DNA from 4 places in the Roseateles amylovorans genome. Region 4 is predicted to be linked to each of the others. Evidence: riboswitches for the same ligand, from Rfam matches in the RefSeq annotation. Region 4 holds a riboswitch; each other region holds the start of a gene.
What was found. Region 4 has a riboswitch for cobalamin ahead of N4261_RS12975 (TonB-dependent receptor domain-containing protein). Riboswitches for the same ligand answer to the same signal wherever they lie in the genome.

Region 1 (2,194 bases), 2.1 Mb from region 4:
CTTGCCGAGGGCCGTCATGTCATCGTCTGCCTGCCGCGCAACAACGGCATTGAGTGGGCGGAGGTGTTCGCTCCGCAGCCGCTCGTGTTCGATTTGTACGCTGAGGCGCTCGCTGCCACGGCATCCGCCGCGCGCGGACTGGCGGGATCGGTCGCAGGCTGAGCGATCGCTGACGCGCAGTGCGGTGGCACCGCACGCCGAGTCGGATCGCCGTGATACCTTCGGTCGCATGAGTACGAATTTTTCCGACGACGAGGTCACCATCATTCAGGAGCCGCGGCTGTGGCGTGATGAGCGCTGGACGGCGCAGGTGATCAAGAACGAAGACGACGAGGGCTGGGCCGTGGCCATGACCCTGGTCGGCGAGTCCGAGCCTGCGCTGGTGGGCCCCTGGACCATGGGGCGCGACAAGAAGAACCCCAAGCCGCTGGATGCAGCCGCCTTTCACACGCTGGTGAAGACGGCCTCCGAAGTGCTGCGTCGCCATGAGCAGCAACTGCACGCGAAGCTGCACAAGAGCGTCAAGGTGGACACGCCGGCCGGGCGCATCCAGGTGCTGTTGGACATCGTCCCGGACGAGGACAACCCCTACGCCACGCTGAGCGCGCGCAACGAGCAGGGCGAGACCCTCGCCCAGGTGCGTGTGGCAGCCAGCTTCCGGTTGACCGACACCAGCGCGGCCGCGTGGGTGGAAGGCGAGTTTCAGCAGCCGCCCAGGTGATCGCGCGGGCCCGATTTCATTGGCCGATCGTCTCCTCGTAGAATCGCGCCCGGCCGCCGGCAGCAGGATTCGCTGAGCGGCCTCCCCACAGTCCAAGGTGCCTGGCCGCGATGCGGTCGGGTTAAACGGGAAACAGGTGCGCGTCCCACGACGCAAAGCCTGTGCTGCCCCCGCAACGGTCAGCGGTTGAAAGCGTGCTCAAGTCGGCTTCTATGCCGACAGCCACTGTGCCCCTCGGGCATGGGAAGGCGAGTGCGCCCTGTCGGATTGCCCTTGGCAGCCCGCAGACGCCGCGAGCCCGGATACCGGCCTTCGACTGCCTCGGAAGCCGCGGGGTGCGGCGCGCCGTCGACGCTGCGCGCTCGCGTGGTTTCGCCTGCGCGTGTCATTCCATCGGCTTCCTCCACCGAACAGGCCTGCGGGGACGCAGGCCGATGGAGAGCTTCGAATGACCCGCCCATCCCCTGTCACCCTGCCAGAGCGCCACCCCCTGCGAACGACCCATGGCCTGCGATGCAGTGCCGCCGCCGCGTTGCTGTGGTGCAGCGCGGGCGCCTGGGCCGCGCCCGACATCGTCGAGCCCGCCGCTGACGTGGTGGCCGCACCCGAACGAAAACTCGATGCGGTCGAAGTCCACGGCCGCCACTATGACAACGGCGTCGGCAGCACCGATGCCGCGTCGCAGGGCCGCATCCGCGCCGAGCTGCTCAAGAGCCGGCCTGCGTTGCGTCCTGGCGAGGTGCTGGAATTCGTGCCCGGCCTCATCGTGACCCAGCACAGCGGTGACGGCAAAGCCAACCAGTACTTCCTGCGCGGCTTCAATCTGGACCATGGCACTGACTTCGCCACCACGCTCGACGGCGTGCCGGTGAACATCCCCAGCAATGCGCATGGACAGGGGTACGCCGACCTGAACTTCCTGATCCCGGAGCTGGTTGATCGCATCGATTACCGCAAAGGGCCCTACTTCGCGCCCAACGGCAACTTTGCCGCGGCCGGCTCCGCCGACATGGTTTACCGGCGGGCCCTGGATGCGCCTTTTGTGGCGGTGACCCTGGGTGAGGGCGCTTATCGCCGTGGCGTGGTGGCCGGTTCCACCGAGCTCAGCGGCAGCCTGCAATTGCTGGGCGCCGCTGAGCTGATGCGCAACGATGGCCCTTGGTCGGTTCCCGAAGGCCTGGACCGTCGCAACCTGCTGCTGACCCTGTCGAACACCCGAGGCGTGGACCGCTGGCAACTCAGCCTGATCGACTACCGTGCCCACTGGACCTCGACCGACCAGGTGCCGCAGCGATTGATCGACGCCGGCACCTGGCAGGGGAGGCCCTTCGACCGCTTTGATGCGATCGACCCCACCGACGGAGGCCGCACCCGGCGCACCAGTCTGTCGGGCGAGTGGTCCCGCGATGTGGATGGCGCGCACAGCCGCGTCGCCGCCTACGCGATGGCCTATGAGCTCTCCCTGTTCTCCAA
Region 2 (2,194 bases), 3.1 Mb from region 4:
CGGATGCAGCCGCATGTTCACGCCGGCGTCATTGACCACACGAATGCGGTCGACCGTGGGATTGAAATCAACGCCCCATTCCGTCGCTCCGTCGGAGGGCAGGGCCACCGGCGTGCCGATTTTTTCGGTCTGCCCGGTGCCGGTATGGATGCGATAGAGCTGGCCGGTGCTTCCCAGGCCATACAACTGGCCGCGGGCCACCCGGTAGTCGATGCCCAGCAGGCGCTCGCCGGAGGACAGACCCTGCAGCGGCTTGGTCCACAGGACCTTTTGCGGCTGCCCCGCATTGAACTGGATCAGCTCATTGGCAGCGGTGACGGCCACCGCCACTTCCTTGGCTGGAGGACCGAGCGGCGCCTCCATCGTCGTCGAACAGGCCGACAGCACGGCCGCAATGCCGAGCAGCGGCCCCCGTGGCCACATGGGCAAGACTCGATTCGCCATAACCTCTCCCTGACAGCATGAGTGGGAACACGATCCTCGCGCTTGCGAATGCGCTTGTCACGTCCCTCACCCGTCCATCGCGTGCGTGCGGGGGAGGATGAGGAAAACTGCGCACTCTGCTTGGCCGCGCGCAGACTCCCCTAGAATCGCCGCCGCTGCACGGCCCTGTGTCGTCGGCAGATCATCAGTTGAAGGTGCCCGGCCGTCTCACGGCTGGGTTAAACGGGAAACAGGTGCGCATCCCTGCGATGCAAGGCCTGTGCTGCCCCCGCAACGGTCAGCGGTTCAAGAGTCCTCATGTCGGCGTCCGCACGTCGACGGTCACTGTGTCCCTCAGGGCATGGGAAGGCGAGGACTCGGTTCCGGGATGCGCCCACCGCATTCCGAAACACGCCGCGAGCCCGGATACCGGCCTGCAACTGCTCCGGAAGCCGCGGGGTGCGGTGCGCCGTCGGCGTCGCACGCCTGTGCGGCGTCGTCCGTGCTCGCCCCGTCGGCCTCCATTCACAGCAATGGCCTGCGGGGACGCGGGCCGATGGAGCCCACCCATGACCCGCCTCGCTCGTGGATTCACCACGACCATCCGCCGCGCCTGCGGCCACGGCCACACCGCACCCGCCCTTGCCCCCAGCCCGCTGGCCATCGCCTGCACGGTGGCTGGCCTGGGCCTGACCGGCCTGGCCAGCGCGCAGGATCCGCCAACCGTCATGGCGACGGCGACGGCGACGGCCACAGCCACAGCCACAGCCACAGCTACAGCCACAACCACAGCCACAACTACCGCCACCACGACAGCAGCGGTGGCCATCACGCCCGGGGCCGCCGGCTCCAGCACGCTGCCCGAGGTGCGCATCAGCGGCAAGACCGAGGCCAAGCCCACCCTCACCACGCCGACGACCGCCAGCCGCTTGGGCCTAACCCCGCTCGAGACCCCCGCGAGCATCGAGCTGCTGAGCGGCGACACGATCCGCGAACGCGGCGACCTCACCGTGCTGGAGGCGGCCAGCCGCGCCACCGGTCTCTCGATGTCCGCTGCGCCGGGCAACGGGGGCACGTCCATGGGCGCGCGCGGCTTCAATGGCCATGGCTCGGTGATGCAGCTGTTCGATGGCACCCGGCTCTACGTGGCGGCGGGCACGATCACCTTCCCCTTCGACCCCTGGTCCACCGATCGCATCGAGGTCCTGCGCGGCGCCGCCTCGGTGATCTATGGCGAAGGCGCCATCGGCGCGGCCATCAACCTGGTGCCCAAGAAGCCGACCCGCACGCCGATTCGGCAGGAAGCCCGCCTCGCGCTCGGGGCCGACCACACCCGCCAACTCGCCTACGGCAGCGGCGGCGCGCTCGATGAGCGCTGGTCCTACCGCGTGGACATCAGCCACCGCAAGACCGACGGTTTCATGGCCCGGGGCGATGCCGAAAGCCTGGCCGTCGGCGGCGCGCTGCGTCTGGACCTCTCACCCTCGCTCAACCTCACGCTGTCCCGGGACGAAGGCCATCAACAGCCGCAGACGTATTTCGGCGTGCCGCTGATCAACGGTCGGCTGGACGATCGCACCAGGCACCAGAACTACAACGCCGAGGATGCCGCGATCAAGTACCGCGACCGTTGGACCCGGCTGGACGCCCAATGGACACCGACCGACACGGTGCAGCTGCGCAACCAGCTCTATCACCTCGACAGCCGCAGGCATTGGCGTAATGCCGAGAGCTACACCTGGGACGCGGCCACCGGCCAAGTGAAGCAGAG
Region 3 (2,194 bases), 2.2 Mb from region 4:
CAGCACCGCCGGGCATCGCAGGCGACGCAGCAGGGCGAGCAGATCGCCCAGCGGCGTGGTGAGCACCAGCCACAGCAGCGCAGCGCACAGCGCCATCGCGCGGGTGGCAATCATCAGCACCTGGGGCAGCATCTCGGTGGCCAGCCGCCAGGTGGGCGCGCCCGGCGACGGGTTCACGGTCACCAGCATCGTCAGGCAGGACAGCATCAGGAAGCCCATCGGCGCCATGGCCACGCGCAGATAGTCGCGCAGCGGAATGCGTGCTCCCGCCACGGTGACGGTGGCCACGAGCGCCGCCAAGCCCGCCGCCATCCACGGCGACGGTGCCAGCCAGGCAGCCGCCATGGCACCGCCGGCGAAGATCGCCTTGGCCGATGGGGCCACCGCGCGCCAAGGGCTGGCATACGCCAGCCGCTCAATGATCACTGCGGTCTGCCCGTGTGTCGTTCGACGACGGCGCTGGCACGGCATGCGCGTCGGGCGGCGTCGCGTCCTTGGGGGCCATCGCCGCACGGGCTTTCGACACACCGAGCCAATAGCCGATCACGCCGGCGCCCAAGGCCGCCTGCAAGGCAAACAGCAACGATGCGATCTCGCCACTGGACGGTTCCAGCACCGGGCTGAACCACGGCTGGTAATCCGGTGCGATTTGGGTGATGGCCTGCTGCGCGCGGGCATCGGCGCCTTGGAACAGCTCGCCCGGTGCGCCGGAGGCATCCGGGGGGGGCGATCCCACCCAGATCAGCGGCAGGGCGGTCAGCAGGACCACGGCGGTCAGCAGCAGCCAGGTGCGGCGGCTCATGGCGTGGTCCTCCGCGGATGGGCCAGCACCGGCATCAGGCGGAGTTCGTTCGCATTGAACTGCGCCATCGCATTGACCACGAGCACCGTCAGCAGCCCTTCGGTGATGGCCAGCGGCACCTGGGTGAACGCGAAGATGCCGCCGAATTTCTCGAACGACAGCAGCACGCCGCCCACCGGATCCGGGAAGGCCAGCGCCAGTTGCACGGAGGTCGTCACATAGGTGGACAAATCGCCCAGGCAGGCTGCGAGGAACACCGCCATGCTGCGCGTCAGACCCAGTGCGCAGCCCAGGCGGAACACGCCATAGGCGACGAAGGGACCGACGATGGCCATTGAGAACACGTTCGCGCCCAGCGTGGTCAGGCCGCCATGCGCGAGCAGCAGCGCCTGGAACAGCAGCACCACGAAGCCGACCGGCACCATGGCCGCAGGACCGAACAGCAAGGCGCCCAGACCGACGCCGGTCGGATGCGAGCAACTGCCGGTCACCGACGGCAGTTTGAGTGCGGACAGCAGGAACGCAAAGGCGGCGCTGACGCCCAAGAGCATGCGTTGCTCCGGATGCGACCGCAGGGTGCGGCTCACCGAGTGCAGGCCCCAGGCCAGAAAGGGCGCGGACGCTGCCGTCCATGCCAGCGCATGCGTGAAAGGCAGGAAGCCCTCCATGATGTGCATTCGATACCTCCCGTCGAATGGTTGAACTCACCACCAATCGACAGGGCTATTGACGCGACATCAGCACGGAGACGGCCAGGAGCTGGCCACGCGGCGCCGACAGCGGCTTCCCTCGCCCCGGGGAATGGTGCTGACACTCGCCATCGGGCCGGTATTCTGGCTCGCCATCGTCCTTCCCTGCGCCTTCCCGTGACGGATCACAGTGGCTGGTTGCAGGGTCGTCTGGCTTACAGCAGCGGGGGCTGCACCGGAATGGCTGTGGATCACAGCGTCACCGGTTTCCCGTTTAACGTTTCGTCCGGCAGGACGGAACGCACCCAAGGCGGAGCGCATGTTAACCGCATCGAGGTGGGGTGGTGGCGGCCTCGTTGGGCGTCATGCGCCCGTTCGGGTTGACCCCAGGCCCGCATGGCGATTAAGGTGTCGCCTCTCTCGCCGATCAAGACGCCATGAGACGGTGTGTCACACCGACCCTTGATCGCCCTCGCACTACTCGCTGATCGTTCGAATCACGTCGCGGTGCAGGTCTCACGCCGCCGGGCTTGTCTCTACATCCCCGGCATCTCCGGCCGGTTCGCCCGGCCCCATTGCCACGCCAGGCTCGTCCAGGCGGCGCCCCTCGACCAGGCCCGCCGTCTGTGAATGAAGTCGCCGGCGGGGACTGGTCTCGTCCTCTCGTCGTCAGTGCCCGCCTGCAGCCCCTTCGGCCTGCCGA
Region 4 (2,194 bases):
AGCGGCTTACTTGTTCACCGCATCCTTCAGCGCCTTGCCGGCGGTGAACTTGGCGGCCTTGGACGCCGGGATTTCCAGCACTTCGCCGGTGGCCGGGTTCTTGCCGGTGCGGGCAGCGCGATCGCCGACCTTGAAGGTGCCGAAGCCCACCAGGGCGATCGAATCGCCGGCGGCCAGCGCCTCGGTGATGGTCTCCAGGGTCGCGTCCAGGGTGGAGGCGGCCACTGCGCGGGTCACGCCGCTCTTGGTGGCGATGCTTTCGATCAGTTCACTTTTGTTCATCAGATTTCCATCTAGGTATCAGGATCCCGTTGCCGGGGGTCGCGATTATGGGGCCGGACCGCAGAGGGCCCGGTTTCGAGGTGCGACGGCGCCAGCGTTCCGAAGAGCGGCTGTCGCGCCGGGCAGCGTCCGCGGCTTGGCAAGTCCGAGGCCCGGTGCCCTGAAGCACAGGCCGCAGGACAGGCATTGTCAGACCTGTCGTCCCCGGATCGATCGGGCCGGAGCCGGAACCGATCCGGGGCAGCGTCCGCCAGGCGCCCGGGCCCCGAACTGTAGACGCTCCGCGCCGCCCGAGGGCGTTCCCCGCCTGCTTCCGGTGCTGTCGGCCGGGCGCGACCCGCACAGCCGTGCCGTTTCCAGCGCTTGCGGCGTCCGTCCCCAATGGCCTTGAGCGCCTTGAAGTGCTAGGCAACCCGGCCGACAGGGCTGGCAAGCCCGCACGGGCGCCTCGGCGAACCCGATATGATCCGCGCCGTTGGTGCTCGCGCCCGGCCCTCCGCCGGCGCAGTTCAACGGGAATCAGGAAGGGTCGCGCCAGGCATGGCCTCGACCCCCACCTGAGCTGCCCCCGCAACGGTAAGCGGAAGGCGGGTGATGTGCGTCATCGCCTGCGGCACGTGTCTGAGACCACTGGACGATCCGTCCGGGAAGGCAACACGGGTTCATCTTCCGACAGCCCGGATACCGGCCAACAGGCGGACCGCCCGCGCCTTGGCGCGGCCAGGTCCTTGTCGCATGCGGCCGCGGGGAAGCGGCCGTCCTGCCGTTTGATGTACCGCCGTACCCATGTCCTCCTTCCATCTTCGCGCCACCGCGAACGCTGCCCTGCTCGTCCTGATCACGGCCCCTGCCCTGCCCACTGCCTTCGCGCAGACCCGCATCGATCCGGTGGTGGTCACCGGCACGCGTGAAGCGCAACCCCTGCGCGACGCCATCGCCGACGTGGTGCTGATCGACACCGCCACCCTGCGCGACAGCGGCACCGCCAGCCTGGCCGATGTGCTGCAGCGCTACGCCGGTGTCCAGTTGCTGCGCAACGGCGGACCCGGCCAGACGACCGGCTATTTCGTGCGTGGCGCCAGCAGCAACAGCACCGTGGTGTTGATCGACGGGGTTCGGGTCGGCTCGGCCACGCTGGGGCAGACCGCGCTGGAGGCGATGAGCCTGTCGCAGATCGACCGCATCGAAGTGCTGCGCGGTCCGGCGTCCGGCCTGTACGGCGCCGATGCGGTCGGCGGCGTGATCCAGGTCTTCACCAGGAAGGGCCAGGGCGCGTTCAATGTCACGGGCTATGCCGCCGTCGGCGAGGACCGCTCCCGTGAAGGCAGCTTCGGCCTCAGCGGCGCACAAGGCGGCTTCGACTATGCGGCCGGACTCAGTCGCGAGACCAGCCACGGCCGGACCGCCATCCGACCCAACGACCAGTTCGGCAACTACAACCCGGACAAGGACGGTTATGGCCGCACCGTCGGCAGCGCGCGCCTGGGCTTCACACCGGCCGAAGGCCACCATGTGGGTGTCTCCTTCATCCAGAGCAAACTGAATGCGCAGTACGACGGTGCCGATTACCGGCCGGACTTTAGCGTGGATCCGTCGGCGGACTTCCGCAACCGCCTGACCACGCGCACGGTCACCGCCGACTACCGGGGCCAGTTGTCGCTGCTCTGGACCACGCAGCTGCAAGTGGCCAAGAGCACCGACGATCTGTCCTCCGGCGGCCAACTCGTCGACCGTTTCAAGACCGATCGCGACCAGATCAGCTGGCAGAACACGCTGCGCTTCGCGCCGGGCCAGCAACTGCTGCTCGCCTATGAACACCTGCGCGAGAAGGCGCAGAGCACCGTCTACCTTGCCAATGACAAGCGCACCAACAATGCGGTCTTCGCCGGCTACACCGGCCAGTTCGGCGCCG

Region 1: linked by a shared signal. The riboswitch ahead of N4261_RS21655 (TonB-dependent receptor) and the one ahead of N4261_RS12975 (TonB-dependent receptor domain-containing protein) in region 4 are both predicted to bind cobalamin.
Region 2: linked by a shared signal. The riboswitch ahead of N4261_RS25485 (TonB-dependent receptor) and the one ahead of N4261_RS12975 (TonB-dependent receptor domain-containing protein) in region 4 are both predicted to bind cobalamin.
Region 3: linked by a shared signal. The riboswitch ahead of N4261_RS03990 (energy-coupling factor ABC transporter permease) and the one ahead of N4261_RS12975 (TonB-dependent receptor domain-containing protein) in region 4 are both predicted to bind cobalamin.

Annotation. Positions count from the first base shown of each region.
Region 1 covers NZ_CP104562.2:5,233,830-5,236,023, reverse strand. The annotation lists gene N4261_RS21665 (hypothetical protein) at 1-162, shown strand, start outside; gene N4261_RS21660 (hypothetical protein) at 230-721, shown strand; cobalamin riboswitch at 800-1,049, shown strand; gene N4261_RS21655 (TonB-dependent receptor) at 1,170-2,194, shown strand, end outside.
Region 2 covers NZ_CP104562.2:6,164,527-6,166,720, forward strand. The annotation lists gene N4261_RS25480 (DUF4394 domain-containing protein) at 1-423, opposite strand, end outside; cobalamin riboswitch at 620-875, shown strand; gene N4261_RS25485 (TonB-dependent receptor) at 993-2,194, shown strand, end outside.
Region 3 covers NZ_CP104562.2:899,030-901,223, forward strand. The annotation lists gene cbiQ (cobalt ECF transporter T component CbiQ) at 1-426, opposite strand, end outside; gene N4261_RS03985 (energy-coupling factor ABC transporter substrate-binding protein) at 416-802, opposite strand; gene N4261_RS03990 (energy-coupling factor ABC transporter permease) at 799-1,479, opposite strand; cobalamin riboswitch at 1,609-1,815, opposite strand.
Region 4 covers NZ_CP104562.2:3,095,132-3,097,325, reverse strand. The annotation lists gene N4261_RS12980 (HU family DNA-binding protein) at 7-282, opposite strand; cobalamin riboswitch at 742-988, shown strand; gene N4261_RS12975 (TonB-dependent receptor domain-containing protein) at 1,069-2,194, shown strand, end outside.